Regions from separate parts of the Mesorhizobium sp. P2_E6 genome, predicted to be linked through region 2. Evidence: riboswitches for the same ligand, from Rfam matches in the RefSeq annotation. Region 2 holds a riboswitch; each other region holds the start of a gene.
The links. Region 2 has a riboswitch for S-adenosylmethionine ahead of metX (homoserine O-acetyltransferase MetX). Riboswitches for the same ligand answer to the same signal wherever they lie in the genome.
Positions count from the first base shown of each region.

Region 1: another riboswitch for S-adenosylmethionine. It lies ahead of AC1D08_RS04385 (O-succinylhomoserine sulfhydrylase); the one in region 2 lies ahead of metX (homoserine O-acetyltransferase MetX).
Region 3: another riboswitch for S-adenosylmethionine. It lies ahead of AC1D08_RS04700 (hypothetical protein); the one in region 2 lies ahead of metX (homoserine O-acetyltransferase MetX).

Region 1 is NZ_JBFUEQ010000001.1:930,175-940,632, reverse strand. It holds gene araD1 (AraD1 family protein) at 1-900, shown strand, start outside; gene AC1D08_RS04395 (ABC transporter substrate-binding protein) at 945-1,718, opposite strand; gene AC1D08_RS04390 (2'-deoxycytidine 5'-triphosphate deaminase) at 1,818-2,912, opposite strand; SAM riboswitch at 3,068-3,145, shown strand; gene AC1D08_RS04385 (O-succinylhomoserine sulfhydrylase) at 3,203-4,393, shown strand; gene AC1D08_RS04380 (ceramide glucosyltransferase) at 4,408-5,559, opposite strand; gene apaG (Co2+/Mg2+ efflux protein ApaG) at 5,783-6,175, shown strand; gene AC1D08_RS04370 (Hsp33 family molecular chaperone) at 6,218-7,252, opposite strand; gene argF (ornithine carbamoyltransferase) at 7,331-8,242, opposite strand; gene AC1D08_RS04360 (aspartate aminotransferase family protein) at 8,260-9,459, opposite strand; gene AC1D08_RS04355 (GcrA family cell cycle regulator) at 9,816-10,334, shown strand; gene AC1D08_RS04350 (magnesium and cobalt transport protein CorA) at 10,446-10,458, opposite strand, start outside.
Region 2 is NZ_JBFUEQ010000006.1:372,216-382,673, forward strand. It holds gene AC1D08_RS17720 (lysoplasmalogenase) at 1-442, shown strand, start outside; gene AC1D08_RS17725 (cupin domain-containing protein) at 439-885, opposite strand; gene gloB (hydroxyacylglutathione hydrolase) at 911-1,678, opposite strand; gene AC1D08_RS17735 (class I SAM-dependent methyltransferase) at 1,840-2,628, shown strand; gene AC1D08_RS17740 (ABC transporter ATP-binding protein/permease) at 2,756-4,582, shown strand; gene AC1D08_RS17745 (DUF1194 domain-containing protein) at 4,670-5,473, shown strand; gene AC1D08_RS17750 (glycosyltransferase family 2 protein) at 5,494-6,429, opposite strand; gene AC1D08_RS17755 (DUF1330 domain-containing protein) at 6,795-7,121, shown strand; gene metW (methionine biosynthesis protein MetW) at 7,144-7,758, opposite strand; gene metX (homoserine O-acetyltransferase MetX) at 7,755-8,924, opposite strand; SAM riboswitch at 9,035-9,112, opposite strand; gene hisC (histidinol-phosphate transaminase) at 9,250-10,359, shown strand; gene AC1D08_RS17775 (prephenate/arogenate dehydrogenase family protein) at 10,366-10,458, shown strand, end outside.
Region 3 is NZ_JBFUEQ010000001.1:1,000,253-1,010,710, reverse strand. It holds gene AC1D08_RS04730 (peptidyl-prolyl cis-trans isomerase) at 561-1,436, shown strand; gene AC1D08_RS04725 (HupE/UreJ family protein) at 1,484-2,479, shown strand; gene AC1D08_RS04720 (hypothetical protein) at 2,489-3,274, shown strand; gene AC1D08_RS04715 (DUF3604 domain-containing protein) at 3,271-5,205, shown strand; gene AC1D08_RS04710 (DNA methyltransferase) at 5,802-5,984, opposite strand; gene AC1D08_RS04705 (DUF5131 family protein) at 5,966-6,400, shown strand; gene AC1D08_RS04700 (hypothetical protein) at 6,729-7,118, opposite strand; gene AC1D08_RS04695 (hypothetical protein) at 7,118-7,294, shown strand; SAM-I-IV-variant riboswitch at 7,333-7,432, opposite strand; gene AC1D08_RS04690 (IS110 family RNA-guided transposase) at 7,990-9,018, opposite strand; gene AC1D08_RS04685 (hypothetical protein) at 9,298-9,774, opposite strand; gene AC1D08_RS04680 (formylglycine-generating enzyme family protein) at 9,813-10,458, opposite strand, start outside.

The DNA.
Region 1 (10,458 bases), on a different contig from region 2:
GTCTATTCGCTGGCGATGGAGGCCGCCCGCACCGGCGTCGGGCTCGTCGCGCTGATCGAACGCAAGGGGCTTGGCGAGACAATCGATCTCGATGCCGCCTACAAGAAGGGGCGGCTGCTGTCGCCGATCAACCACCCCGATCCGGCGCACCTGCATCTGACCGGCACCGGACTGACGCATCTCGGCTCGGCCGCGACGCGCGATTCCATGCACAAGAAGCTCGGCGCCGAGGGCGAGGAACAGCTGACCGATTCCATGAAGATGTTCCGCATGGGGCTGGAGGGCGGCAAGCCGGCGAAAGGCCAGATCGGTGTGCAGCCGGAATGGTTCTACAAGGGCAACGGCACGATGGCTGTGGCGCCAGGTGCCGCACTGCTGTCGCCGGCTTTCGCCAAGGACGCCGGCGAAGAGCCGGAAGTGGCCGGCATCTATGTCATCGGCGACGATGGCGCACCGTTCCGTGTCGGCTTCACGTTGTCGAACGAGTTTTCCGACCACGTCACCGAGCGCGTGAACTATCTGTTCCTGGCCCACTCCAAGCTGCGCAACGCCTCGTTCGGGCCGGAAATCCTGATCGGCGACCTGCCGTCCGACATCCGCGGCAGCTCGCGCATCTATCGTGACAACGAGGTGCTGTGGGAAAAGCCGTTCCTGTCAGGCGAAGCGAACATGTCGCACACCATCGCCAATCTCGAACACCACCACTTCAAATATGCGGCTTTCCGCCAGCCAGGCGACGTGCATGTGCACATGTTTGGAACGGCGACGCTGTCCTTTGCCGACGGCATCAAGACCGAGGCTGGCGATGTGTTCGAAATCGAGGCCAAGGATTTTGGCCTGCCGCTGCGCAACCCACTCGAGATCGAGCAGCCGGTGAAGGTGGCGGTGAAGGCGCTTTGACAGCACGACCTCCCCTACGAGTGGGGAGGTCGGCCGTTCGAAGCTCAATAAATATCGAAGTCGAAGTACTTGGCCTGGATCTTCTTGTAGGTCCCGTCGGCAACGATGGCGTCTATTGCCGCATTGAGCTTGTCGCGTAGCGCGGTGTCTTCCAGGCGAACGGCAATGCCGGCCTGGGTCTCCGTGCCCTTGACGTCACCGACCAGCTTGCAGCAGCCGTCGCTTGCCTTCTTCAACCAGTCCACCAGCACGAATTTGTCAGAGATGACGGCATCGAGACGGCCGTTCGTCAGATCGGTGATCGCCTCTTCCTGGGTCGGGTAGAGTTTCGCCTCCGCGCCAGCCTTGCCATAGACATTCTGGGCATAGTCGGCCTGCGTGGTCGAGGCCTGGGCGCCGACCGTCTTGCCGGCAAGGGCCGCCGGTTCGGTCGAGGTGAGTTCGGTATCCTTCGGCGCCACCAGCGCGAGTGGCGTCGTATAGTATTTGTTGGTGAAGGAGACCTGCTTCTTGCGTTCCTCGGTGATGCTCATCGAGGCGATGATGGCATCGAATTTCTTGGCCTGCAGGGCGGGGATGATGCCGTCCCAGTCCTGGGTGACGATCTCGCACTCGACCTTCATCTGCGCACACAGCGCATTGGCGATGTCGATATCGAAGCCGACGACCTTGCCGTCCGGGGTGATGGTGTTGAACGGCGGATAGGCACCCTCGGTGCCGATCTTCAGTTTCTCAGCAGCCTGCGCCGACAGAGAGCCGGCCGCCATCAGCAACACGGCAGCACCTGCTGCCGATATGATCCATTTTGAAATCCGCATTTTCTTGGTTCCCTTGAACGCCGCCAGCTTGGCGACCAGAAAGCCAGCCAAGCATGACGAGCCATCGCAGGCAAGTGTATTGCCCGACGGGAATTGGGTTCAGCGCGCTGGGCGGAAATGCTTGGACAGCTTCAGGCCTTGCGCCTGGTAGTTGGAGCCGAGATCGGTGCCGTAGAGTGCCTGCGGCCGCTTCAGCATATGCTCGTAGACCAGCCGGCCGACGATCTGGCCATGGTCGAGGATGAACGGCACTTCGTGGCTGCGCACTTCGAGCACTGCGCGACTGCCGGTGCCGCCGGACGCCGAATGGCCGAAACCCGGATCGAAGAAGCCGGCATAGTGGACGCGGAACTCGCCGACCAGCGGATCGAACGGCGTCATCTCGGCGGCGTAGAGCGGCGGCACATGCACCGCTTCCTGGCTGACGAGGATGTAGAATTCATCGGGATCGAGCACCAGTTCGCCGGCGCCGCTCTTGTGGATCGGCTCCCAGAAATCGACGACCTCTTGTGCCGCGCGCTTGTCGACATCGACGAGACCGGTGTGATGCTTGCCGCGATAGCCGACCAGGCCGTTCTGATCGCCGTTAAGATCGATCGACAGCGCGATGCCGCCGCCGGAAATGTTCGGCGGCTCGGTTGCGACCAGCATCTCGGCGCGATGCAGGTCATGCAGCTCGGCTTCCGAGAGCAGTGCATTGCCGGTGCGGAAACGGATCTGGGACAGACGCGAACCGGTGCGCACGACGATCGGAAAGGTGCGCGGGCTGACCTCGAGATAGAGCGGGCCGTGATAGCCGGCGGCGATCTTGTCGAACTCGTGTCCGCGATCGGTCATGACGCGGGTGAAGATGTCGAGCCGCCCGGTGGAACTCTTCGGATTGGCCGAGGCCGAAATGTCCGCCGGCAATGCCAGGCTTTCAAGCAAGGGCACGATATACACGCAGCCGGTCTCCAGCACCGCCCCCTCTGCAAGATTGATCTCGTGCAGCTGCAACCGGTCGAGCTTTTCCGAAACCTTGTGGTTGGGACCCGGCAGGAACGAGGCCCGCACCCGCCAGGCCTTGTCGCCGAGGCGCAGATCCAGGCTCGCCGGCTGGATCTGATCGGCATCGAACGCGCGCGCCGACTTCAGCGCGCCGGACCGGAACAGCGCCGAAATGTCCTGATCGGGAAGAATGCCTGTCTGCCGCAAGGCTCCACTCCTAGGCCAGGCGATTCTTGGGGCCAGGCGATTTTCTGTTCGCAGGTTCTTGCCGCAAAACCGTGGAACACTGCTGCGGAACCTGCTTGGTACAAACCTCTTAATCAAGCCGGCAATTGACGCAAGCGTGGCGCGGGTCTAAAGGGTCGTTATCCCGTGGTGATTTGGCCGGTCGGCTTGCAGCCACGTTAAACAAGTCGCTAAAGGACCGTCGGGCCGCAAGGCCGTATGGACCGGTTGCGACTTTCGCGGCCGGTTTTTTTGTGTCTGGAACAAAAGCGATGAGCACCAAGAAGCGTAACTGGAAGCCTCAAACGACACTCGTGCATAGCGGAACCCTGCGTTCCGGTTTCGGCGAAACCTCCGAGGCGATGTACCTCACCCAGGGCTATGTCTACGAAACTGCGCAGGCCGCCGAAGCCCGCTTCAAGGGCGAGGAGCCGGGGTTCATCTACTCGCGCTACGCCAACCCGACCGTCGACATGTTCGAAAAACGCATGTGCGCGCTCGAAGGCGCCGAGGACGCGCGCGCCACCGCATCCGGCATGGCCGCGGTGACGGCCTCGCTGTTGTGCAGCGCCAGGGCCGGCGATCATATCGTGGCAGCACGCGCGCTGTTCGGCTCCTGCCGCTGGGTGGTCGAGACGCTGGCGCCGAAATATGGCATCGAGGCGACGCTGGTCGACGGCACCGACATCGCCAACTGGGAAAAGGCGGTCAAGCCGAACACCAAGCTGTTCTTCCTGGAAAGCCCGACCAACCCGACGCTGGAAGTGGTCGACATCGCCGCGGTTGCCGCGCTTGCCAATTCGATCGGTGCGCGGCTGATCGTCGACAATGTCTTTGCCACACCCCTGCAGCAGAAGCCGCTGCAGCTCGGTGCGCACATCGTCGTCTACTCGGCGACCAAGCATATTGACGGCCAGGGCCGCTGTCTCGGCGGCGTCATCCTGTCGGACAAGAAGTGGATCGACGAGAACCTGCACGACTATTTCCGCCACACCGGCCCCAGCCTGTCGCCGTTCAATGCCTGGACGCTGCTGAAAGGGCTGGAGACGCTGCCGGTGCGCGTGCGCCAGCAGACGGAAAGCGCCAGCAGGATCGCGGATTTCCTGGCCGAGCGGCCCGAAATCGTCCGCGTCATCTATCCCGGCCGCGCCGACCACCCGCAGGCGGCCATCGTCAAGAAGCAGATGTCGGGCGGCTCGACGCTGATCTGCCTGGACGTCAAGGGAGGCAAGCAGGCGGCCTTCGCCTTGCAGAACGCGCTCGACATCGTACTGATCTCCAACAATCTCGGCGATGCCAAGAGCCTGATCACCCATCCGGCGACGACGACGCACAAGAATCTGAGCGACGAAGCGCGTGCCGAACTCGGCATCGGGCCGGGCACGCTCAGGCTGTCGGTCGGCCTGGAGGATACCGACGATCTTCTGGAAGACATCGAACAGGCGCTGAAGTCGGCCAAGTAAAAGGCCTTTGGCCATCAGGCGCCGGACGGCGTCTCTTCCAACTCGGCCGCCTTGGTGCCGATGGTCATCGCGTTGCCGCGCCAGTCGACGGCGCCACCCAGCCAGCCGCGCGCCCACATCGCCGGCAGGATCAGGTCGCGCATCATGATCGCCGCGACCATGCGCGACGACAGGTACCAGCCTTTGGACCAGGCCAGGGCGCATTCAGGAAGGTAGAAGGCCGCCAGCACGGCAATGGCGGTTGCCCAGAGGCTGACGCCCGCGCTTGCCGCCGCCAACAGCGCGAGTGCCAGCGGCACCACTGCCCCGGTCAGGATTTCGGGTGCGAAAAACCATGGGAAAGTGACGCGGCGCAGGCGCGCCCAACGGGCCTGACGCGACCAGATCTCGTCAAAGGTGCGCCGGCCGAGCGGTTGCTCGAAGGGCGCGGCGACGAGATTGACGCGCAGGCCAAGGCCATTGACCAGCTTGGTCGCGGCAGCGTCCTCGGCGATCTCGGCGGCGAGCGCACGGATGCCACCACTGGCGTCGAGCATCGGCTTGTTCCAGAGCATGCTCTTGCCCTGGGCAAAGCCGAGGCCAAGCGCCTCGCCGGCATATTGCCAGCGCGCTTGCAGCGTGTTGAGGAAAGCGCATTCGACCTCGGCCCAGAAGCCAGCGGGCCGCGAGCCTATCGGCGTCGAGCAGACAAGGCCGGTGTCGGGCCGCCATGCAGCCATCAGGTGCTGCACGTAGTCTCTCGGCATCAACACGTTGGAATCGGCCAGGACAACCCAATCGTGGCGCGCTGCCTCCCAACCCTTGACGCAATTGTTGAGTTTCGGATTGGCGCTGATGCGGTCGTCGCCGATCAGCAGCCGCGCCGGCACCTTGGGAGAACGGGCGATGGCGGCACGGATCAGCCTGACCACCGGATCGTCCGCATGGGCGACGCAAAAGACCAGTTCATAGCGAGGCCAGTCGAGCGAGAGGGCGCGCTCCAGCGTCTCCTGCGTGAACGGCTCGACGCCACGCGATGGCACGATAATCGACACCGGCAGCGGCTTGCCGGCCGGCGGCGCGATGGTGCGGTGGCGCTTCAGACGCGAAGCGGCGAGCAGGATGCTGGCGAGGTTTGAAAGGATGAGAGCGATCGAAAGCGAGGCGGCTATGAGGGTGAGTTCCATCGAGACCTGGCCACTCCAGAAAAGACGGCCCGCGTGATGGCCGTTTTCAACAGTTCGACAGAGCGCCGAGTCGCCCGCTTCGTGCACACCACCATTGTCATGTGTCACTTAAATGACATTCTTTGTCGGCACCTGCCTTTCAGGCCGGGCGCGACAAGACGCGCACGTTGACCTGCTCGCCCGGAGCGAGGACAGTTCGACTTGGATTGTTTTGGAGCCGCTTATGTACCGCGCCGTGACGCGCAACATCGAAGTGCAGGTCAGGCCGTTCTATCTGGAGGACCGTTCGGACCCGTCGGAGAACCGCTATGTCTGGGGCTATCAGATAACGATCGACAACCAGTCGGATGAGTTCGTGCAGCTGTTGTCGCGCTATTGGCACATCACCGACGGCACCGGACGGGTCGAGGAGGTGCGCGGTGCCGGCGTCGTCGGCGACCAGCCCGAACTCAATCCCGGCGACAGCTATCAATACACGTCCGGTTGCCCGCTTTCGACACCGTCCGGCATCATGGTCGGGCACTACACGATGCGCAACAAGCGGGGCGAGACGTTCGACATCGCCATCCCCGCCTTCTCGCTGGATCTGCCGGGGACGCGAAGGACGGTGAATTAGCTTCGCCTCACCGGCCGCCAAGCAGCCGGTGAGGCTCGTTCTCTACTGGGCCGCCGCAAATTCCGCCGGATCGAAGTCATATTGCTTCGAGCAGAATTCGCAGGCGACGTGGATGCCGCCGTCTTCGGTGCTGTCCTTGATCTCCTGCGCCGAGAAGCCCTCGAGGATGCCACGGATCTTGTCCCTCGAGCATGAGCACTGGTCGGCGACCGGTACGCCGCCGAAGACGCGCACGCCATGCTCGTGGAACAGCCTGTACAGCAGCCGCTCGGCGCCGATCGTCGGGTCGATCAGTTCGGTCGGCTCGATGGTGCCGAGCAATGCCAGCAGCTCCTGCCAGGAATTGTCGGCCGGATCGTGGATCTCCTCGCGCGGATCGCCATCGCCGCCCGGCAGGTCCGGAACGCGCATGCGCTCGGGCGACTGCGGCAGGAACTGCGCCAGGATGCCACCGGCACGCCACTGCTCGCGAGCGCCGCCGACGCCAGGCGTCAGCAGCTTGGCCACCGAAAGCCTGATATCGGTCGGAATCTGCTCCGACTGGCGGAAATAGGTGCGGGCCGCGTCTTCCAGCGTTTCGCCATCGAGCTGGACGATACCCTGATAGCGCTGCGTGTGAGCACCCTGGTCGATGGTCAGCGCCAGCACGCCGCTGCCGAGCAGCGTCTGCTGAGACGTTTCGCCGGCCGCGACCAGCGCCTCCAGCCGGTCTGCATCGAAGCGGGCATAGGCGCGCAGTGCCGAGGGCGTGGAAAAATCCGCCACCAGCATGTCGACCGGCCCGTCGGTGCGGGTCTGCAGGATGAACTTGCCCTCGAACTTCAGCGAGGTGCCGAGCAGCACCGTCAGCACGCAGGCTTCCGCCAGCAGGCGGGCGACCGGTTCGGGATAGTCGTGACGGCTGAGGATGGCGTCGAGCATCGGCCCGAGCTGGACGGTACGGCCGCGCACATCGAGCGGGCCGACCTCGAAGGGCACGACGTGATCGTCGCCGGCGTAGCCGAATTCGCCGAGTTTGGGGTGATGTTCAGTCACTTGATAGGTTTCCAACATGACAATGCTCCAGGGCGCGGCCATGCCGCCCTGGAGGGCGCATGCTTCGAAACGCGCTTGATTTGCGTGATGCGGCGCAAATAGGCATCACACCCCCAGAGATCAAGCGCCGAGACACCAGGCGAGCACGGCCTTCTGGGCATGGAGGCGGTTCTCGGCCTCGTCGAAGACCACCGAATGCGGCCCGTCAATGACCTCGTCGGTCACTTCCTCGCCGCGGTGCGCCGGCAGGCAGTGCATGAACAGCGCCTCCGGCTTGGCCTTCGCCATCAGCTTGGCATTGACCTGGTAGGGCGAGAACACGTTGTGGCCGCGGGCGCGATGCTCCTGGCCCATCGACACCCAGCAATCGGTGACGACGCAGTCGGCCTGGTCGACGGCTTCCTCGGGCGAGCGGGTGAAGTGCAGCTTGCCACCATGCGCCTGCGACCAGTCGATATGCTTCTGTTCCGGCTCGCTGCCTTCGGGCACGGCGACGTTGAGGTTGAAGCGGAACCGCGCCGAGGCCTCGAGCAGCGAATGCAGCACATTGTTGCCGTCGCCGGTCCAGGCGATGGTCTTGCCGGCAACCGGACCGCGATGCTCCTCGAAGGTCATGATATCGGCCATCAGCTGGCAGGGATGGGTGTCGTCGGTCAGTCCATTGATGACCGGAACGGTGGCATTCTCGGTCAGTTCGAGCAGCCGCTCATGCGAGGTGGTGCGGATCATGATCGCGTCGACGTAGCGCGACAGCACCTTGGCGGTGTCGGCAATGGTCTCGGAGCGGCCGAGCTGCATCTCGGTGCCGGTCAGCATGATGGTTTCGCCGCCGAGCTGGCGCATGCCGACGTCGAAGGACACGCGGGTGCGCGTCGAGGGCTTGTCGAAGATCATCGCCAGCACCTTGCCTTCGAGCGGCCTGGTGCGCTCGCCAGCCTTGAGGCGAGCCTTTCGCACCACCGCATCATCAAGCATGAAGCGCAGATCGCCTTCGGAAACGGCGGAAAGATCGGTGAAATGGCGAACTGACATCAGCAATGGTTCCGGGATTACTTCGCGGCGGCGGCGGCGATCGCCTCCGCCAGGCCCTTGGCGCCGGCGCGGATGCGGCTGAGCGCGTCGTGGATCTCGGCATCGGTGACGGTGAGCGGCGGCAACAGGCGAATGACGTTGTCGCCGGCCGGAACCGCCAGCAGGTGCTGGTCGCGCAATGCCATGTTCACCTTGGTGTTGGGCATGGCGCACTTGAGACCGAGCATCAGCCCGGTGCCCCTGATGTCCTCGATGACCTCGGGAAACTCGTCGGCGACCGCCGCCAGCCCCTGCTTCATCAGCAGCGCCTTGCGCTGGACATCTTCGAGGAAGCCGTCTTCCAGCACCACGTCGAGCACCGCGTTGCCAACCGCCATGGCCAGCGGGTTGCCGCCGAAAGTGGTGCCATGGACGCCGGACGTCATGCCAATGGCCGCTTCATCGGTGGCAAGGCAGGCGCCCATCGGGAAGCCGCCGCCAATGCCCTTGGCGATCGCCATGATGTCGGGGGTGACGCCGGACCATTCATGCGCGAACAGCTTGCCGGTTCGGCCGATGCCGCACTGGACCTCGTCGTAGATCAGCAGCAGGCCGTGCTGTTCGCACAACTGCCTGAGCCGCCTCAGCGATTGCGTCGGCACCGGGCGGATGCCGCCCTCGCCCTGTACCGGTTCGATCAGGATCGCCGCGGTCTCTGGCGTGATCGCTTTTTCGGCCGCGTCGATGTCATCGAAGCCGACCTGGTCGAAGCCCTCGACCTTGGGGCCAAACCCTTCAAGGTACTTGTACTGACCGCCGGCCGCGATGGTCGCCAGCGTGCGGCCATGGAAGGCCCCCTCGAAGGTGATGACGCGGAAGCGTTCGGGATGTCCCTTGACGAAATGGTAGCGCCGCGCCGTCTTGATCGCGCATTCCAGCGCTTCGGCGCCGGAATTGGTGAAGAACACCTTGTCGGCGAAGGTGGCGTCCACCAGCCGCTCGCCGAGCCGGGTTTGCCCCGGAATCTCGTAGAGATTGGAGACATGCCAAAGCTTCGCGGCTTGCTCGGTCAGTGCTGAGACCAGGTGCGGATGGCTGTGACCCAGCGAATTGACGGCGATGCCGCCGGCGAAATCGAGATATCGCTCGCCCTTGTCGGTAACCAGCCAGGTGCCTTCCCCATGGTCGAAGGCCAGGGGTGCGCGAGCAAAGGTCTCGTAAAGCGCCGAACCGCTCATTATATGCGTCTCCGGTACCGGAAAATCAAAAAAGCCGCCAAAGCGGCGGCCTGTGCGGCTTATCGTGTTTTTCGGCCATGAAGTCAACGAAAACGTCGCGTAGTGCCCCGCGGCAAGCCCTCCGACGCAACGCCGGCTCACGAGCGACCGGGCAAGTTGGGGAAAACCTAAAAAACCGATTCGTGTTGCACTTGGGACTCTTGTCACCGAGTCAGCGCATAGAGTAGTTGTAGTCAAGAAATAACTAGATTTCGTGCGGCGGACCTAATCACCAGATATATGTGGTGTCTGCCCCGGCAAATGTTGCCGGGCCGGGAGTGGATTCCGATTGCCGCACGCTTAGCAGGAGCGGTCTCATGAACTGGACTGACGAGCGGGTAGAACTTCTCAGAAAACTGTGGTCCGAGGGTCTGAGCGCAAGCCAGATTGCTGCGCAGCTTGGTGGGGTCAGCCGCAATGCGGTCATTGGAAAGGTGCACCGGCTGAAACTGTCGGGCCGCGGGCGGTCGACCGCCACGCCGGCACGCCAGAAGAAGGCGGCGCAGGGATCGACGGTTCAGAAATCGGTGTCGCGCGCCGCAAGCACGGTCCGTCATGTCACGACATCGATCGGCGCAACGGCATTGCAGACGCAGTTCGACGCCGAACCTGTGGCACGCCACTATATCCGCCCGGTCGAGAATGTCGTGGTGCCGATCTCACGGCATCTGCAGCTCGTCGAGCTGACCGAGCGGACCTGCAAATGGCCGAACGGCGATCCGCTTTCGGAGGACTTCAATTTCTGCGGCAACGAAGCCGCCGAAACCGGCCCCTACTGCAAGTACCACGCCCGCGTGGCGTTCCAGCCGGCATCGGAGCGGCGGCGGAGTCGATAACAGAGAAGGGAATAGGGGAGTAAGGCAATACGGCAGTAGGCGTGCGGAAAGTCGCGCTTGCGAAATGTCATCCTACTGCCCTACTGCCCTACTGCCCTACTGCCCTCTTCTTCACAGCCAGCCA
Region 2 (10,458 bases):
GCGCGACGGCGAAAGGGCCTTTCTCGGCGGGTTGGCCAGTTTTCTCGTCGCCCACATCGTCTATGTCGCGCTGTTCCTGCGCAGTGGGGGCGGCCTGGAGTTGCTTGGCGCCGAGTCGTGGCGCGGGGCGATCGCGCTGGCGATGGCGGTGTTCGCGATCGTCATGCTGGCGGCGCTCTGGCGGCGTGTCGGTCCGGGCTTGCGCGTTCCGATCATCGTCTATATCGCGGCCATCCTCGCCATGGGCGTTTCGGCGCTGACGACAGGCAGCGTCTCGATTGTCGGCGGCGCGCTGCTGTTCATGGCATCGGACGGGCTGCTCGCCACGGAAAAATTCCTGGTGGCCGCCATATCGCCACACCGCGTCTGGATGCGTTTGGCCGTCTGGGGTCTCTACTACGCCGCCCAACTGGCGATCACCCTAGGATTCCTGCTGAGCTAGGGGTTCTTGCTGAGTTGGGGTTGTTTCGGCTGCCAGCCGGGCTCGGCCAGCTCGAAGGTGGCGAACTCAAAGCCCGGTGCGACGGTGCAGCCGACCAGGGTCCATTCGCCCAGGCTGCGCGCCGATTGCCACCAGCCTGCCGGCACGACGATCTGCGGCCGCTCGCCCGCCGCCAGGTCGATGCCGAGCACCTGCTCGAACACGGCGCCATCTTCCTCACTCATCGACAACGCCAGCGGGGCGCCGGCGTGGAAATGCCAGACCTCGGTGGCGTCCTTGACCCGGTGCCAGGCCGAAACCTGGTGCTGCTCCAAAAGGAAATAGATCGCGGTCGAATGGCCGCGCGCGCCGCCGGCGCCGTCGCGAAAGGTCTCCGCATACCAGCCGCCCTCCGGATGCGGCTTCAGACCGAGGATCGCGATGATTTCGGCTGCGCTGGTCATGGGTTCCAGACCATCCTGTCTTTGTTTAGAAATTATCCTTGCGCTTGCGGATTTCTGCGAACACCTCGGCGTCCGAAGCTTTCTCCTGCCCAAGATGCTTGCGGATCGCTGGGTCGTGCCAGCGCAGGAACGGATTGGTCGACAGTTCCTCGCCGATCGTCGTCGGCAGCGTCGGCTTGTTTTCGGCCCGCAACGCCTCGATCTTGGCGGCACGCTCCTTCAAGGCCGAATTGGTCGGGTCGACGGTCAGCGCGAAACGCGCGTTGGAGAGCGTGTATTCATGGCCGCAATAGATGACGGTCGCGGCGGGCAGCGCTGCAAGCTTTTTCAGCGACTCGTACATCACCGGCGGCTTGCATTCGAACAGCCGCCCGCAACCCAGCGCAAACAACGTGTCGGCGGTGAACGCCACCTTCGATGCCGGCAAGTGATAGGAGACGTGGCCGGCGGTGTGGCCAGGCGTGGCGATCACCTCGATCCGTTCATCGCCGAGATGAACGACGGAACCTTCTTCGACGGTTTCGTCGATGCCGGGAATCTTCGCCTTTTCCGCTTCCGGGCCGATGATGCGCAGCTTGAAGCGCTCCTTCAGCGCCAGATTGGCCTCGACATGATCGACATGGTGATGCGTGGTCAGGATCATCGTCGGCGTCCAGCCGGTGCGCTTGAGCGCGGCCAGGATCGGCGCTTCCTCGGGTGCATCGATGATCGCGGTCTGGCCGCTTTTGGGGTCATGCACCAGCACGCCGAAATTGTCGCTGCGGCACATGAACTGTTCGATTTCGACCGGCATCGCATCTCTCCATTGTCGCCGCAGACATAGGGCGCCAAGGCGCCGATGTCATCCCGGAATGTCGAATGACATCCCAGGGAGATGACAAGTGTCACTCGGGAATGTCGACCTCGTCGAGGCCTTTTGTTGAAACCCGCCGATATCACGGCTACATCCCTCGCATGCATTCCGACATCGTCGATCTTCGCTCCTTCTATTCGACAACGCTCGGCCGGTTCGCCGAGCGCTCGATCACCATGGCGCTGTCGTCGATCTGGGCAGCCGTGCCCAATGAACGGCTGGTCGGCCTCGGCTACACCTTGCCGTGGCTGGAGCGCTTCGGCGCCGATGCCGAGCGGGTCTTCGCCTTCATGCCGGCAACGCAAGGCGCCGTGGTGTGGCCGGCGACGGGGCCGACGGCGACGGCATTGGTCTTCGACGAGGAGCTGCCGCTGGTCGATTCCTGCATCGACCGCATGCTGCTCGTCCATTCGCTCGAACATGTCGAAAATCCGCGCGAAACGCTGAACGAGATCTGGCGGGTGCTGTCGCCGGCTGGCCGCGTCGTCATCGTCGTGCCCAACCGGCGCGGCGTCTGGGCGCGCTTCGAGCACACGCCGTTCGGCAATGGCCGGCCTTTCTCGCGCGGCCAGCTTACCGAACTGCTGCGCGAGACGAATTTCACGCCGGCCGCCTGGTCCGATGCGCTGTTCTTCCCGCCATCGCGGCGTCGCTTCATGATGCGCTTCCAGAACGTGCTGGAACGCGCCGGCCGGCGGCTGTGGCCGATCTTTTCCGGCGTCATCGTCGTCGAGGCGCAGAAGCGGCTCTATCAAGGCGTTCCGGTCGCCCAGCGCGCCTCGCGTCGCGTCTTCGTGCCGGTGCTGTCGCCGCATGGCGCCACGCGGCTCGGCCGTCAGAAGGAGGCCGGGGATGCCAAGCCATCGGCTGCGGGGGTGACGGCTTCGTGATCGCGACAAGAACGCCAGGGGCCTTGTCCCACCCTATCTGTCGCAAGGGGGCTCGCAGCCCATCTGAACGACGGATGCGATCAAGTCTCTCCATCCGGTTTCAGCACTGAACGCAAGGACCTCAGCCATGGCTGATCAACTGGACAATGCAGCCACCGTTCAGCCGGCTGCCGTGGCGGTCGAAGCCAGCAGCCTGGGCGATCAGGTGGCGACGATCAGGCAAGCGCTGACGGGATCGCCGGTTCGCGGCTGGTTGCTCTGGACATCGGTCGGCATCATGGCCGTCATCATCGCAACGTCGATCGGCCAGGTCCTGCTCAACCGCTGGAACCAGCCTTTCTACGATGCGCTTGCGCGCCGCGACATGGCGGCCTTCCTGCACCAGCTTCTCGTCTTTGCGGCAATCGCCGGCGGACTTCTGGTGCTCAACATCGGCCAGACCTGGCTCAACCAGATGATCAGGCTGAAGCTGCGCGAGGCGCTGACGCTGGATCTGATCGACCAGTGGATGCGGCCGGCGCGGGCCTTCCGTCTGGCCAATGCCGGCGCCATCGGCGTCAATCCCGACCAGCGCATGCAGCAGGACGCCGCGCATCTGTCGGACCTGTCGACCGACCTCGGCGTCGGCTTGCTGCAGTCGTGTATCCTGCTCGTATCCTTCGTCGGCGTGTTGTGGGAACTGTCCTCGGGCTTCGTGTTTCATGTTGGCGGCACCGCGCTGGCCATACCGGGCTACATGGTCTGGGCCGCCATCCTCTATGCCGGCACCGCCTCCTGGCTGAGCTGGCTGGTCGGGCGACCGCTGATCCGCCTCAACAGCGACCGCTACACACGCGAAGCCGAGCTTCGCTCGTCGATGGTGCGCGTCAACGAGAATGTCGATGCCATCGCGCTGTACCATGGCGAGGCCGACGCCAGGCGACGGCTCGGACTCGACCTCGGTACGGTCCTGGGCGCCATGCGCCGCATCTACACCGCCCAGATCAACCTGTCCTGGGTGACCGACACCTATGGCTGGATCACCGTCGTGGCACCCATCCTGGTCGCCTCGCCGGTCTATTTCTCCGGCGATATCAGCTTTGGCGGGCTGATGATGGCGGTCGGCGCCTTCAACCAGGTTCACTCTTCGTTGCGCTGGTTCATCAACAATATCGGCAGCATCGCCGACTGGCGCGCCACGTTGATGCGCGTCGCCGACTTCCGCATCGCGCTCAATGAGACCGATGTGCTGCACGACAAGGAAAGGCGCATTGCCTTCGGCGAGAACGCCAATGGCAGCCTGACTTTCGAGAAGCTCGAAGTGGCCTCGCGGGACGGCTGCACCAAGCTTGCCGACGAGCATGTCGAAATCCGTCCCGGCGAGCGCGTCATGATCACCGGCGACCCCGGCGCCGGCAAGACGTTGTTCTTCCGCGCCATTGCCGGCCTGTGGCCATGGGGGAGTGGGCGGATCGGCCTGCCTGCGGGAGAAAACCCCATATTCGTGCCGCGCGTGCCGTATTTCCCGACCGGTACGCTGCGCGAGGTCCTCGATCACCCGAACGGACCTGCGCCGGCGAGCGACGCCGACATTTCGGCGGTGCTTGCCGAAGTCGGGCTTGGACGGCTGTCATCCTCACTCGACCGCAGCGCGCGCTGGGAGCATGAGCTGGGCGATGACGAACAGCGTTCGCTGGCCTTCGCCAGGCTCGCCTTGCGGCAGCCGAAATGGGTGATCATCGACGAAGCCCTGGACGCGTTCGACGGGCCCTCGCTGCGGCGCGTGCTTTCGACATTGGATAAGCGCTTGCCCGAGACGGCGATCCTCAACATCGGACGCGGGCTGCACAACAATCAGTTCTTTCCCCGCGCGTTGACGATCGTCAAGGATACCGGTGCGCAGGCGCTGAAACCTGTCCGCGTCAGGGCCGGTGCGATCGACCCGCCGCCGGCGGCCGCCCGCCGCAAGAAATAGGCTGTTTTCCCCGGTTACGGGCTCCAAGCTTTATTTTGCCGCGATCGCGAAGGAAGATTTCGCGAAGAAACAACTCTGGCGTCGGCCATGCTTGATGCTTTACGCCTGCTTGCCTGTCTTGCCTGTGCCCAGGCTACTCCGACCGCCCCGCCGCCGGATGCGCTGGCGGTCGATGTCGAGCTGGTGCTGGCGGTCGACATTTCGCTGTCGATGGACGAGAAGGAGTTTGCCCTGCAGCGCGCCGGTTATGTCGAGGCGCTGCGGCATCCCGATTTCATCCAGGCTGTCCGCGCCGGCAAGACGGGCCGCATCGCGCTCGCCTATTTCGAATGGGCCGGCACGGTGCGCGACGATGCGATCATCGACTGGCAAATCATCGACAGCGCCGAGAGCGCCAACAGCTTTGCCGACAAGGTCGCGGCCCGGCCGTTCCGCAGCTTCCGCGGCACTTCGATTTCCACTGCACTGGCTTTCGGCACCGAGATTTTCGATCGCACTTCTTTCGAGGGCGAACGCAGCGTCATCGATATATCAGGCGATGGTCCCAACAATATCGGGCCGCCGGTCACCGCGACGCGCGATGCGGCAACTGCCAAAGGCATCGTCATCAACGGCCTGCCGATTCTGATCAATCCGTCACCAACCTTCAGCCATCTCGACCAGTACTATGCGCAGTGCGTGACCGGAGGGCCTGGTTCCTTTGTGCTGCCGATTTACGCTGCCGCCGAATTTTCTACGGCCATCCGGCGCAAGCTGGTCCTCGAAGTGAGCGGCATTCAAGATGGGACGAGGGACATCCCCGTCGACACTGCTGCGCCTGTCGACTGCTTGAAAGGCGAGCGGGACAGACGGTTTTATTCGGACCCGTATTTTCCGGAGCTCGACCGATAGCTTCGTCGTAGTGACAGCAGTCAGGCCGGACGGGCGTCGAACTTCTGCCGAAACTCGTGGTGAAGGTCGCGACGCCAGCGCCGGCCATAGACATAGCCATTGATCAGTTCGGGCAGCGAGTAGCCGAGATCTTTCGACGAGCGGTTGGCCATGTAGCCCGAGAAGGCTTCCGGAATCCGGCACTTCAGAATATCGGAAATGATCTGCCGCGTGATCATGTAGGGCGGGATATGCGGGTAGGAGCGGGCAATATTCGGGTGTTTGCGCATCAGATTCGCATAGGCTTCGACATAGCCGTCGCGACGTCGCGAAATCGAATTCTCCGAATTGTGCTTCGTCCAGTCGATGTCCTGAGACAATTGCGCGCCAAAGCGCCGGGCAAGCCGCAGCAGCAATTCCCGATCCTGCATCCTGGCGATGTCGCTGTCATAGCCGCCGATGGCCAGCAACGCCTCGCGGCGGGCTGTTATCGCCGATCCCGCGATCAAGATTGTCTCCGCGACCAGCGTTCGTTCCAGCGTGGCAGAGTTTAGGAATGCATCGCGATTGATGCAATCGGTGGCGCGTCCGCCCTTCAGGGAGACATAAGAGCTGATCAGCACTTCGAGCGCCGGATTGGCATCGAACCAGGTCAGGGTCCGTTCGAGCCTGTGCGGCAGATAGACGTCGTCGGAATCGAGGAACGTCACGACGGGTGCCTGCGCGCGCTCGATGCCTGCATTGCGGGCGGCATTGGCGCCTCGCCATTTCGCGCCGACATAGATCAGTCGCGGATCACGAATGCTGGCCAGTGCCGCCGCGGTTCCGTCCGTCGAGCCATCGTCGACGACAATATGCTCGAACCTCGGCATGCTCTGGGAAATTACACTTTCCACGGCGCGCAATACCGCCTCGCGCCTGTTGTGAGTCGGCGTGATGACCGTGATGAGAGGAGCGTGCTCTGTCTTCCGGGTCATACTGCGTCAGCCATTTCCAGCGTAAAAAATACGCTTCCTGCCAGGTCTTTCGATCTTCAGGACGGTCAAATGGATCGGCCTTCCATATCCCCCGTATTGGCCACGACGCTACAAAAAACAGACGTACCTGTCACCCCACCGGGATGCTGCTCAATGCGCGTGAAACGACGAATTCCACTATCTAGCGCTTCAACTGCAACACCATTGCCGCGCCCTATGCTTGCGAATCGCCCTTGCGATGAATGACGCGTCTATAATCTGGATGCATTCCACTACGTCAGACGTAATCGCATCGCGGCAGGTGTTTGGGCAGATTGCCGTCGCGAGGCCGGCTGCTCGGCTTCGGTTCCAGAGGGAGTACTGTCATGACTGCTTACGCCGTTGCCCATATGCGCCAAGCCCGGATGGGTCCGCAGATCGTCGAATATCTGCAGAAGATCGATGCCACGCTGGCCCCTTTCGGCGGTCGTTTTCTGGTCCATGGCGGCGAGGTCGAGGTCATCGAAAACGATTGGCAGGGCCACCTGATCATCATCGAATTTCCCGACAGGCAACACGTGCGCGGATGGTACAACTCGGCCGCCTATCAGGCGATACTGACGTTGCGGACCGACAACTCGGAAGCCGACGTGATCTTCGTTGATGGCGTTGAGCATCCGCATAAGGCCACGGATGTCCTTGACCAGGCGTGAAGTCGACAATGGTGCGGCGGGATTACCGTTTCAGCAAGAACACCGCCTGCTGGCCGAAGAAGTTCCAGAACCACCATGGCATCGACAGGCCGATCTTCTGGCCATTGGCGTCGAGCGCGGTTGCTTTTTCCACGGTAGCGCCAAGCTCGTCGCACAGATTGACGAAGTCGCGGATGGTGCAGAAATGGATGTTGGGCGTGTCGTACCAGGAATAGGGCAGGTCCGTGGTCACCGGCATGCGGCCATTGAGGAACAGCGACATGCGGACCCGCCAATGGCCGAAATTGGGGAAGGACACGATGGCGCGATTGCCGATCCTGAGCAGTTCCTTGAGAACCAGCTTCGGGTTGCGGGTGGCCTGCAGGGTCTGCGACAGGACGACGAAGTCAAAGCCCTTGTCGGGATAGAACTCGAGATCCTTGTCGGCATCGCCCTGGATGACGCTCAAGCCGCGCGCCACGCATTCGTTGACGCCACGCTGCGAGAGTTCAAGGCCGCGGCCGTCGACCTGCTTGGTGTCCTGCAGCAATTCGAGCAGCGAGCCATCGCCTGAACCGACGTCGAGCACGCGCGACTGTGGCGGAATGAGGTTAGCGACGACTTCGAGGTCGACGCGCTGGTTGCGGGTGACGTTCATGATGCGAGTCCTCGCGCCCGTGCCGCGGAGCCGATGAAGCCATTGATGGCGGCAAACAGTTCCGGCTCGTCGAGCAGGAAGGCGTCGTGGCCGCGATCGGTCTCGATCTCGACAAAGGATACCGACGCGCCGGCGGCGTTGAGCGCATGAACGATCGAGCGGCTCTCTTCGGTCGGGAACAGCCAATCCGAGGTGAAGGACACCAGGCAGAAGCGGGTTTTCGTGCCGGCGAACGCATCCGCCAGCCGGCCGCCATGGTCGGCGGCGAGGTCGAAATAATCCATCGACCGCGTCATGTAGAGATAGGAATTGGCATCGAAGCGATCGACGAAGGTCATGCCCTGGTGGCGCAGATAGCTCTCGATCTGGAAGTCGGCGTCGAAGCCGAAGGTGAGCGCCTCGCGATCCTGCAGATTGCGGCCGAACTTCCGATGCAGGGCAGCTTCCGACAGATAGGTGATATGGGCGGCCATGCGCGCCACCGCCAAGCCCTTTTCCGGGCGCTTGCCGTGCTCGAAATATTTGCCGCCATGCCAGTCCGGATCCGCCATCACGGCCTGCCGGCCGACCTCATGGAAGGCGATGTTCTGCGAGGAATGGCGCGCGCCGGTGGCGATCGGCAGCGCCGAGAAGACGCGCTCCGGATAGCTCGACGCCCATTCCAGTACCTGCATGCCGCCCATCGAGCCACCGAGGACGCAAAACAGTTTTTCGATGCCGAAATGGTCGATCAGCATCTGCTGGGCGCGCACCATGTCTCGAATGGTGATGATCGGCAGGTCGAGCCCATAGGGCTTGCCGGTGGCGGGATTGGTCGAGGCCGGGCCGGTGGAGCCCAGACAACCGCCGATGACGTTGGAGCAGATGACGAAGAAACGGTTGGTATCGATGATCTTGCCGGGGCCGATCAGCACTTCCCACCAGCCCGGCTTGCCGGTCACCGGATTGGTGCTGCCGACATGCTGGTCGCCCGTCAGCGCATGGCAGACGAGGATGGCGTTGGAACGGGCGTCGTTCAGCGTGCCGTAGGTCTGGTAGGCGATCTGGAACGGCGACAGCAGGGTGCCGGCATCGAGCTTTAGCGGCTTGTCGGGCCCAAAGCGCAGCACCGGGCTCGACGGCTGGTCAGCCTCGTTGTTGGTTTTTCCAGCGCGCAGAGCGGCCATTGCATCCATCTCACACTTTGAATCCGCACGGTGCTTTCGAAATTCGAGGCCGATGCGGTGTCCGGCCGGCGCGGACAACAAAAAACCGGCATTGCAGTCGCAAAGCCGGTTACAGGATGCAAACGGCCCTTTAGCAAGTTGTTTAACGTGGCTGCAAGCCGACCGGCCAAATCACCACGGAATTTCGTACCTCTTCTAGGACTGTGGCGCGCCCGCGTCAACGGCCAGCCGCGGTCCGGAGGTTGCCACCTCTCGACATTGCGGGCCGTGGCTTGTATTTCCGCTGCGGCTTCCAGACGGAAGCGTTCTCGACGGATTTTGCGACATGAGCCAGACACCGGACAAGGCACGTCCAACCCCGCGCGCGGGCATCATGGACATCGACGCCTATGTGCCGGGCAAGAGCACCGCGCCCGCCGGCGTCGCCAAGGTCTACAAGCTGTCGTCGAACGAGAATCCGCTGGGTCCGTCGCCGAAGGCGATCGAGGCCGCGCGGGAGATTGCTGCGAAGCTCGACGTCTATCCCGATGGCACCGCCAGGCGGCTGCGTGAGGCGATCGCCGAGGTGCATGGTCTCAACGCGCAGAACATCATCTGTTCCAACGGCTCCGACGAAATTCTCGGCCTTCTGGCGCAAACCTATCTCGCTCCCGGCGACGAGGCGATTTTCACCGAACACGCCTTCATGGTCTACAAAATCTACATCCAGTCGGCCGGCGCAACTCCGGTCGCGGTCAAGGAGACCGATGAGCGTGCCGACATCGATGCGATGCTGGCCGCCGTCACGCCGCGCACGAAAATCGTATTCCTTGCCAATCCCAACAACCCGACCGGCACCTATGTGCCGTTCCAGGAAGTGCGCCGCCTGCATGCCGGCTTGCCCGGAAATGTGCTTCTGGTGCTCGACGCGGCTTACGCCGAATATGTTCGCCGCAACGACTATGAAGCCGGCATCGAACTGGTCGGCGGGGCCGAGAACGTGGTGATGACCCGCACCTTCTCCAAGATCGGCCTCGGCGGGGCTCGGATCGGCTGGATGTACGCACCGATGCACATCGTCGATGCCATCAACCGTGTGCGTGGCCCCTTCAACGTCAATGCGACGGCGATCGAGGCCGGCATCGCCGCGATCCGTGACCGCGACCACGTCCAACGCAGCGTGATGCACAACGAAACGTGGCTTACATGGTTGAGCGAGGAGTTCGGCAAGCTTGGGCTGCGGGTGACGCCAAGCGTCGGCAATTTCATCCTGATCCATTTTCCCGACGACCAGAACCATTCGGCCGCCGCGGCGGACGATTATCTGACGGCGCGCGGCTATATTCTGCGGCGCGTTTCCGGCTACGGCTTTCCCAACGCGCTGCGCATGACCGTCGGCACCGAAGAGGCCAATCGCGGCGTGGTCGCCGCTCTCACGACATTCCTGAAAAGCTAGAACACCATGACATCACCGATGTTTGAAAAGATCGCGCTGGTCGGCATCGGCCTGATCGGCTCGTCACTGGCCCGCGTCATCCGTCGCGAGGGCCTCGCC
Region 3 (10,458 bases), on a different contig from region 2:
ATCACAGGCGTCGCGTCGAGCACCCATGTTCCGTCCCGCACAAAAAGCCCGCCACCTTTCGGCAGCGGGCCCAGGTCGAGGAGGTTGCGCTAGGCGTGCGGTCGCGGAGTGGGGGTAGCGCGGTCGGTCTGACGGTGCGCTACTCCGGCGATCCGGCCGGAACTCCCGCCAAGGCTCGACCCATCCTCTGCCGCTGAACGGCCGCATTGCGCCGCATGTCAGACGTTTACGTCTACTCTGTCGGCTCCTGGAAGCCGACATCTCCGTTGACCCGGATTTGTCGGTTGCGGCGTAGGACATGTGTGGCCCAGCTTTCCCCGTTCAGAACCATGGCCGGCTGCTGACGTCCCCAAAACAAAAGTCGCTCTAAACATCCGACAGCTGGCCCATCCGGTCTTCGGTAGCGAGCGTCGCATCACAAGCCTTAGCTGTTCTTATCTTAAGTGACTACATGCTTGCCCACGTAACTTACATTCCGGCGCCAGCTCTTTGGGGCCTACTATCCATGAACAAATGCTCGCAAGCGAGATGGCTGCCGTAGCCGGGGCGGAGGAAAGCGCATGACGTTGCTCAGGGAGCCTCTGCTGCATTTTGCCGTCGTCGGCGCGATCCTGTTTGGCGGCTATTCCTGGCTGAATGACAGGCATGTCGAAACAACGGCCGCGGAGCCGGTCCGTATCGGCGAAGGCGACGTGCGGTGGCTCAAGCAGACCTGGTCGAGCCAATGGCTGCGCGAGCCAACCGCCGATGAACTCAAGGGTCTTGTCGACGATCTGCTGAATGAGAAGGTGATGGCGCGCGAAGCGCAGGAGATGGGCCTCGAGAAGGACGACACCATCATCCGCCGCCGCTTGGCGCAAAAGCTCAAATTCCTTCTCGAGGACACGGCCCAGCTTGCCGAGCCAACCGAAGCGGAACTGCGGCAGTTCTATGCCGCCAACCCTGCACACTTCGAGACGCCCGGAAAACTGTCGTTCCGACAGGTCTACTTCAACCCGGAACATCGCAAGGACGCCGCGGCGGACGCGGCCGCGGCGCTGGGTGCGCTGACAACGAATGTCGAGGACGATTCGACCGAGGGCGACCAGCTGCTGTTCGGCGACAGCTTTGCCGATACTGACGAACAGGCGCTGTCCGGAATGTTCGGTGCCGATTTTGCGCGCGAGGTGTTTGCACTTGAACCGGGCGGGTGGCGCGGTCCGGTGAAATCCGGCTATGGCCTTCATCTGGTCCTCGTCACGCAGCGCACGGCGACCGCGCCGAAGCCCTTCGAGACCGTGAAAGATGCCGTGCTGGCTGAGTGGCGCTCCGCGAAGCAGACCGAACTGAGCAAAGAGTATCTGGTCGAGCTGCGCAACAAGTACGGCGTCGAGCTTGACGACAGTACGAAAGCGGCACTGGGGTCAGGGCCTGCAACGAACGTGGCCGCACAATGAGACGGCCGGCCAAGTGGCCCGAGTTCGTGCGTGGAGGCCGCTCCGCGTTGGAGTGCCTTCGACTGGTCCTGCTGACGGCAGCCATTGCTGCGCTGTTCTGCGAAGCTGCCTACTCCCACGAGGTGCGCCCCGCCTATCTCAGCCTGAAGGAGGAGGCGCCGAACGAGTTCAGCGTTCTGTTCAAAACGCCGATGCAGGGCAATGCGCGACTGGCGCTGTCGGCACTCTTTTCCGGCAAGATCGAGACGGTGACGCCGATCATCTCGCATCCGACCGGGGATGCCATGGTGCAGACCTGGCGCATGCGCACGCTGGAGCCGCTCCCAGGCCAGAACGTTGTGATCGACGGGTTGCAGAACAGCATGACCGACGCGCTGGTCCACGTGGTGTTCGCGAACGGCAACAGCTGGACGGCGCGGCTTACCCCCAGCGAGCCGTCTGCAGCCATCCCGGCGTCGCAGAGCGCCTGGGCGGTGTTCGTCACCTACGTCCGTCACGGCATCGAGCACATCGCCTTCGGCTTCGATCATCTGCTGTTCGTCACCGGGCTGATGCTGATCGTGCGCGACTGGCGCAAGCTGGTGAAAGCGATCACCGCCTTCACCGCTGCTCACTCAATCACCTTGAGCTGCGCCACCCTTGGATGGCTGACGCTGCCGTCGCGGCCGGTGGAGGCGATGATCGCCATCAGCATCGTCATGGTCGCTGCCGAGGTTGTGCGGATGGAGCGCGGGCAGCTCAGCCTGGCCATTGTGAAGCCGTGGATGGTGGCCTTCGTTTTCGGCCTGCTGCACGGCTTCGGCTTTGCCGGCGCGCTGGTCGAGCTCGGCCTGCCGCAGGGCGACATTCCGCTGGCGCTTCTGGCCTTCAATGTCGGCGTCGAGCTCGGGCAACTGGCCTTCATCGCCGTCTTGCTGACCGCGGTTTATTCGGTGATGCGGTTCGTCCTGATCCCGCGGCAGGCGATCGTCGCGTCGGCCTATGCCATCGGGATCATCGCGGCATTCTGGAGCGTCCAGCGGCTGGACGCAATGTTCTTGTAGGAGGAGCAAATGGGACCCGCCGCAAGACTGCCGCGCCGACCTTGCCTGAGGGGCCGGAAACTTGCACGCGCAACCACCGTGGCGCTTGCCGCGTCTTTGATGGCTGCTGCTCCGGTCTCCGAAGGACGCACTTGCGGCTATGATAGTCCGCAAACGGTTTCGCAGGGCTTCCTGAATTGGCTCTATCCGGATTCACTCTACGTCGTCGGCGCGATATCGAGGGAGGTGGCGGCGGGACGGCTGCCGCTGGCGAACTTCGATCAGACCGGACCAGATCTGTTCGGACACAGATTCAAGCTGACGGCAACGACGCTGGAGCAATTCGGCGACATGCTCCGCTCGGCATCGCCGGGCCCCTCCCAGGCTTCGGTCTCTCTGGTCGTCGTTGAGCCGATGCTGTGGACGCGCTTCGATCAGGGTCCTGACGGCTTGCGCACAACGGTTCATGTCTCGGGGGCACAGCCCGGGGATCTGGTCATCGTTGCCGGCGAAGCCGTAATAGCAGAAATCGCGGCACGGCGATTGACCTTCGGCCAGGCTGTTGAGCGCGGCGTGGCGCGTCTCTATGGGCCGGCGTCGCAGATTGCCCGATTCCTGCTCAGTTATTCGGATGTCGGCGCAACCGACAGTGCTGTCGAATTATCTCAGAAACAGGCCGTTCCGCCGGTACGCCCGGCGGCCGGCTCACCCCATTTCGCTCCGGTGCAATCGCACCCGGTTGGCATCGCGCCGGCCGAACTCGGACGCACACCTGACCACACCGAGATTTCATTCCATGAGGGAGAGAGACAATGATCCGGAGACCGCTGACAATTACAGGTCTTGTATTGCTTGCCGTCTGCGCAGGCTCCGTGGCGCGGGCCCAGGATGCCGGCACCTATACCGTCGAGGAAGCGGGACAAGCCATCAAGGCCCGGCCCTACTCACCTTATGCCGGACGCAATTTCCCGACGCGGCCGCTGTTTGGCGACACGCATTTGCACACGGCCCTGTCCTTCGACGCTGGAGCAGCCGGCGCCAGGCTCGGACCGCGTGAGGCCTACAAATTTGCGAAGGGCGAAGAGGTCATTTCCTCGACCGGACAGCCGGCCAGGCTGTCGCGTCCGCTCGACTTCCTGGTCGTCGCGGATCACTCGGACAATATGGGATGGTTCACCGATTTCATGGCCGGAAAGCCGGAGATCCTGCAGAACGCGCAGGCCCGCGAGTGGTATGACATGATACAGTCGGGGCACGCTGGGGAAGCGGCGTGGTCCATCGTCATGACCTTCTCGCAAGGCAAATTTCCGCCTGACATCATCTACCAGCCGGGCAACCCCGCCTATCGGTCGGTGTGGCAGAGCATCATCTCGGCAGCCGAGGAAGCCAACGACCCGGGGCGCTTCACCGCTTTCATCGGGTTCGAATGGACGTCGCTGTCCAAGGGCAACAATCTCCACCGCAACGTCATCTTCCGCGATGGAGCCGAAAAGGCCGGTCTCGTCGAGCCATACACGACGCAACCGCCCGTCGGCAGCAACAACCCGCGCGACCTGTGGAAATGGCTGCGGAACTATCAGGACAAGACCGGCGGCGATGTCCTTGCCATCGCCCACAATGGCAATCTGAGCAATGGCGAGATGTTCCCGATCATCGAGCCGGTCACGGGCAAGGAGATCGATCGCGAATACGCCGAGCAGCGCGCCCAGTGGGAGGTGCTTTACGAGACCACCCAGATGAAGGGCGACGGCGAGAGCCACCCCTTCCTTTCCCCCAATGACGAATTCGCCAATTTCGAGAAATGGGACAAGGGCAATCTTGACCTCAGCGTGAAGAAGACGCCGGACATGCTGGAGTTCGAGTATACGCGCTCGGCGCTCAAGAACGGGCTGAAGCTGGAAGCCAAGCTCGGGGTCAATCCCTACAAGTTCGGCCTGGTCGGCAGCACGGATTCGCACACGGGCCTCTCCACTGCCGACGACGACAACTTTTTCGGGAAGATATCGACCGGCGAGCCAAGCCCGGAACGCTGGTCGCACCCCTTCATGGCGAACCCCAAGCTCGGGCTCAAGATCCTGGGCTGGGAGACAACTGCGTCGGGCTATGCCGCCGTCTGGGCGCAGGAGAACACACGCGCATCGATCTTCGACGCCATGAAACGGCGCGAGACCTATGCCACGACCGGGCCGCGGATGGCAGTTCGGTTCTTCGGCGGTTTCGATTTCGTCGAAGCCGACGCCAATACCCGCAGCCCGGCCATCGCCGGTTACACCAAGGGCGTGCCGATGGGCGGCGACCTCAAGCAGGCGCCAGCGGGCAAGGTGCCGACCTTCCTGGTTGCGGCATTGAAGGATCCGATCGGCGCCAATCTCGACCGCTATCAGATCGTCAAAGGTTGGCTGGACGCCGCCGGCGAGGTGCATGAACAGGTGTACGATGTCGCCTGGTCCGGCGACCGCAAGCCGGGCACCGACGGCAAGCTGCCGCCGGTTGGCGACACGGTCGACGTAGCCAATGCCACATGGACCAACACGATCGGAGCGCCAGAGCTCAGTGCCGTATGGAAGGACCCCAATTTCGATCCGTCCCAGCGGGCTTTCTACTATGGCCGCGTCATTGAGATCCCGACGCCGCGCTGGCCCGCCTATGACGCGAAATACTTTGGCATCAAGATGTCGCCGGATGTGACCATGACCACGCAGGAACGAGCCTACACATCGCCGATCTGGTACACGCCAGCCGGCTAAGGAAAGGCTGATTTGCTTGCGGAAGTCCACGGCAGGCGGATCGTGCGCCGCCTGTAAGCATAGGAAGGCTTAAACACGCGACAAGCTTTCTCCTTCCTCAAAACGACCCTGATCGGCGATCTGGTTGTCGTGTTGCCGGTCTGGCTGGTTGGCTTCGTGCTTATTCGCGGGCGTATGTCGTCTGACACCAGACAGGCAAATTCCGTGGTTGGAGCCGGATCGGGCCGTTCAAGGCGTCGATGTAAGAGGCACGGTTTCTCCTGGCGGGACGCCTTGTGGCAAGGCCGTCGGAACCTCGTGATTCTCTGATTTCCTCTGGTGTCGGTACGCGCGGGAGCCGTCGCGCGTCCGCACGACGGGCGGCGATCCAATTTCTTGCCGTCGAACAATTCCTGAATTGTGCGAAGTTGGACGCGAGGTCAAAGCCCACGGAAATCATGCGGGTCATCCTCAAAGAGACGCGCTAGCGATTGATGTCGTTGAACGCCGATTAAAGGGCATGAAACTAAGCAGAAATATTTGCGCTGACGTTGAAGGCATTCCCCGCAATTGGGAAGGTGCGTCGCCCGGTTACATCGATGCCGATCCATCTGCGCTCAAGCTTTTTGGGCAGCCTCGATGGCCGTTCCGCAGCCGCAGAACGGATCAGGCACTACATCTCCCGGCTTCGCGCTTAGGCCGATTATCCGCTCCAGCAACGCCAGAGGTTTTTGTGTGGTGTAGCCAAGCAGTTCTTGGGCCTGAGAGTTGATCGGGGGCGATATCCGCCCATACGTCACCGAGCGGCATACCTCGCATCTTCGTCGCGATCGGCACCACCTGCGAGGATCAAAAGCGCTGGGATCTGAACGTCCCGGCGCTGATCGAGGCTAAAAGGAATCTGCGTCCGATATTCGCCTTCGTATCGGCCGAGCCGCTGCTCGGCGAGATCCGCGCGCGGGCGGCGCCAATACCGGACGGCTTGCGCTCTTGGTTTCGGCCGCGCGACACGCATTACGATCCGCTGGACCCAGCCCAACATTCGCTTATGCGCATCGATCAGATCATCACCGGCGGCGAATCCGACCAATGCAAGCACCGGGCGCGGCCGAGCAACCCGCAATGGTATAGCTACTTCCGCAACGACTGTGCCGCCAGGGGCACGATCTTCCACCACAAGCAGAACGGCGAATGGGTGTCAGTCAGCGAAGTTTGACAGGGGGCCCACAAAGCCACCCCCGCCCCCCGCCGTCAGGCAGCCGCCCCGGGTCGATCCGCTATCTGACGCACGATTGCAGTCTCGACTAACTTCAGTCCTTGTTCTTGATCATGCCCATGATGCGGGCGCTATGTGCCGAAATCCGCGCTCCTGTCATAGCCGGATGCACATCACCCTCGAAACGCACACACCGCACACAGAGACGTGCTCCGGCCTCGCTCGGCACCTCGGTCACCCAGCCACAGTACCGGCACGAGTAGGGCACGATACCGGGACTCCGCGCGCTGGCGGTCGGCGTCGGCTTGTCGCCTATCATGTCGGCCCCTCAAATTCCTTCTGCAATTCGGATTGGCAGCTTCAGATCGATCAGCCGAGCCTGCAGGAGGGATAGCGTGAGTTCGTCACGTGCATCGACCCATCTGCTATCGTCGTTGGCGACATCACCATCGCGGAATACTAGATGGGGTTCATCGCTCCCGCGCTGGAGCTTTGGGCCGAGGTCCAGCTTCTTCAGCAGGCGGTAGGCCTTGGCAGTCGGACCCGTCTCAAGATCGAACCGGGTCTCCCAGAAAAATCCGTCAACGTCGTCATCGTAATCTCCGGGATCGATCTCGTGTATCTCCCAAATGGCGCGATGTTCGGCCTCAGCCTCGTGTGCGATGCCCTCGCTGATGAAGAACTCCCGCCAGGTTGGCGGCGGGGGCAGAAGGTCCAATGGCCGACAGTCAACAGATAGCCCTGCTCGCCACTGTCATACCAGAACATGGTCTCGGCGACCTGCGCCGGGGACGCGAGCAGGGGCTGGCCGGTCCTACCAACGAACGCTCGCGCGTCCTTGACGAACGCCGCTGTGAGCAGGCTGCCTGCTCCGATCAAAAAACCACGTCGTGAGAGCATAAGAAAACTCCAGAATTCACACACGCATCTGGAGAGAGACCTACTGTTGCCTCGAGAGAGGCCACATCATTGTCACCACCGTTGCCGGTCAAGGCTGGTTGGCGGGGCCGAAGCCCTCTCTGGATGTGGGTTGGCAGTAGCAGAGCCGCTGTCTCAGTGCAACCGACGGTGTCGTGCGCCTCAGCTATTCGGCCTGCTGGTGGGCCCCACAAGCCACTCCCCATCCCCACCTGCCGATGAACCCGGTTGGTGCCGACCGCCATCCGCTGCCGCCTGTGGGGGAGATCGGTTGGAAAGCTGCTGTTCGGCTTTATCTGCAAAACGAGCAGTAGCGTCAGGTGCAGACCTTCGGAACGTACCCCGTAGACGACCGCCTTGCGCCATGAGCGGCCCTTAGGGACAGGCAGCAAATGACCGAAGTGGGGCCGTGTATGGACGGCTCTCCGTTGGCAAGGGATTTTTTGAGGCTTTTGCAGTCGCTGGTTGGTGCGGCCATGTATCCGACCTGTAGGTGCGGCCTTTCATGTGCCGCTGGCCATAATGCCATACGCGCGGCTCAGGTCCCGATCGTAAGCACGCACTCGAGGTGCACGGCCCCAGTGGGTTTTCCTGATCCGGCGGTTTCAACCGGCTTTGTGCATTAGCTCCTGTGCGCCCTTTCCAACCTCGTCGGCGATCGCTCGCCCTGTCTATCCTATGCGAATGTCCGGCTCCCTGTAGCGCCCGCCGTTTGTCATCAATGCCCAAACCATCCGGGCTGTCTTGTTGGCCAGCGCAACCGCTGCAACCTTGGTCGTTCGCCTCGCCATCAACTGCATAAGCCATGGCCTCCTGGTTCCGTTCCGCTCGGCATAGCGGATGACCGCCATAGAACCGACCACGAGCAGCTGTCGCAGGTAGCGATTACCAGCCTTGGAGATGCTGCCGAGCCTCTCCTTGCCTCCGCTCGAGTTCTGCTTTGGAACGAGCCCGATCCAGGCCGATAGACAGCGTCCCGACTTGAACGCATGCGGATCGGCGACGGTCGCTATGAACGCGCTCGCCAGCAGCGGACCGACCCCGGGGATCTCCATCAGCCTGCGCCCGAGTTCGGTCTCTCGCGCATTCGCGCGGACCCGGCGATCGTTTTCGAGGATCTGTTCCTTCACGACCCGGAGCTGTGCCTCCAGCATTCGCAGGCATAGCCGTGCGTCAGCGGGTATTCTAGTGTCGTTTTCGTCATTGATGACCATGAGCAGTTGCTCGATTCCATTCCGCCCGATCGGCGCCACGACCCCGAACTCGGACAGGTGGGATCGCATCGCGTTCGATATCTGCGTGCGCTGGCGGTTGAGCATTAACCGCACCCGGTGCAGCATCATCACGCTTTGCTGCTCGGGCGACTTTACCGGAACGAAGCGCATGGTCGGTCGGGTCACCGCCTCGCAAATGGCCTCTGCATCGGCCGCATCATTCTTCTGACGCTTCAAATAGGGCTTCACATATTGTGCCGGCAGCAGCCGAACATCGTGGCCTCGCGCGATGAGCTCGCGAGCCCAATAGTGCGAGGAGCTGCAGGCCTCGATCCCGACCAGGCATCTTGGTAGCCTCTCGAAGAACCCTAGCACGCGCCCGCGGGTCAGCTTCCTGCGAACGACAACCTCGCCCGCCGCATCCACGCCATGGATTTGAAACACGGACTTCGCGATATCCAGACCAATCGTCATAACGTTGCTCATCATAGCGCTCCTCCATCTCTGATCCCGCGAACATACCCGCAGGGAGGGAGGAGAGCCGTCCACCGCATCAGAAGGGGACGGTCCGGTTCTGGGACGAACTAGCCAGAAAGGTGCCATTTCGCTGGCGCCCATCTTGGCCGCAACGACGTTGCTTGCGATGCCGCAGTGTTGCAGTCCATTTGAATCCGGCGGGCGTGGTAATGCCCATATCGGGTCTCCTGCGACCAATATGGATCATAAGCCGTCCATCAAAGGAATTCTGGATTTGGCCAGCCTGAATTATCTGCTGCGGCCGGATGCAGCGAAATGGTCTTCCCTTGCCCTGCCCAACCGTTCTATTTCGAGCGAATAGCAAAACAGGCTGAACAGAACCAGCAGGACTTCCAACAGCTTGACTGCTCCCTGAATGAAAGAAGGAAATTGATCGAGTTCCGGCACGTGGCGGAAAAAGAAAACCGAAAACAAAGCGCCTCCAAAGAAGAAGCTGACCCGGCTGGCAAACAGGAACAAATGCCTGACTAAGGCATTGCGAAACGGTGCGGGGATCGCAACCCAGCGAAACCTGACCCAGTAGCAGGTCTGTAGAACGAGGGCACCACAAACCACCGCGGACTGCTCGTAGGGACTGATATCCTGTGGTTCTCCCAATTGGGTGATCACTTGCCGGAACATTGGGAAAATCGTCAAAAACAGGAATATCGCCGCGGCCGTCTCAACGACCATTAACAGGGCGTAGCGGACATTATTGCTGATCATACTGGACCATCCCCGGCGGGCGATACTAGCGTCGGCCCTCACCGCGCGATGCAACGGAAACCCAGATGGCTGGTCGATGTGTCGGCCGGCTGAGCCATTCGCGCCGCCGGGCGGTAGCGCCGGCAATAATTCGGGGCGCAAAGATGCGACCCGCCTTTCATCACCTTGCGCGGTATCCTGATCGCTGGCTGCCTGGGATCGAGACTGTCCTCGCGCCTGGCGCCTCGCGGGTTGTCAATCGTGCAGCACGGGCTGTCGATCCGGCTATGCTCCTGGTACCAGTCGGTCGTCCATTGCCAGACATTGCCGGCCATGTCGTGCAGGCCGTAGCCGTTGGCGGGAAACGAACCGACCGGCGCCGTATATTCGAACCCATCATCGAGCGTGTTGCGGTAAGGGAACTCGCCCTGCCAGATATTGGCCATATGCTTGCCGCCCGGCGTCAACTCATCACCCCATGCGAACTCGGCACCCTCGAGCCCGCCACGCGCAGCGAACTCCCATTCGGCCTCGGTCGGCAACTCCTTGCCGGCCCATTTTGCATAGGCTTCGGCATCCTCATAGGCCACATGGACAACAGGGTGGTCGGCAAGCTTCTTGATCGAGCTCGCCGGGCCGCGTGGACGACGCCAATTGGCGCCGCGCACATACACCCACCAATTGTAGTGGTCGCGAAGATCGACC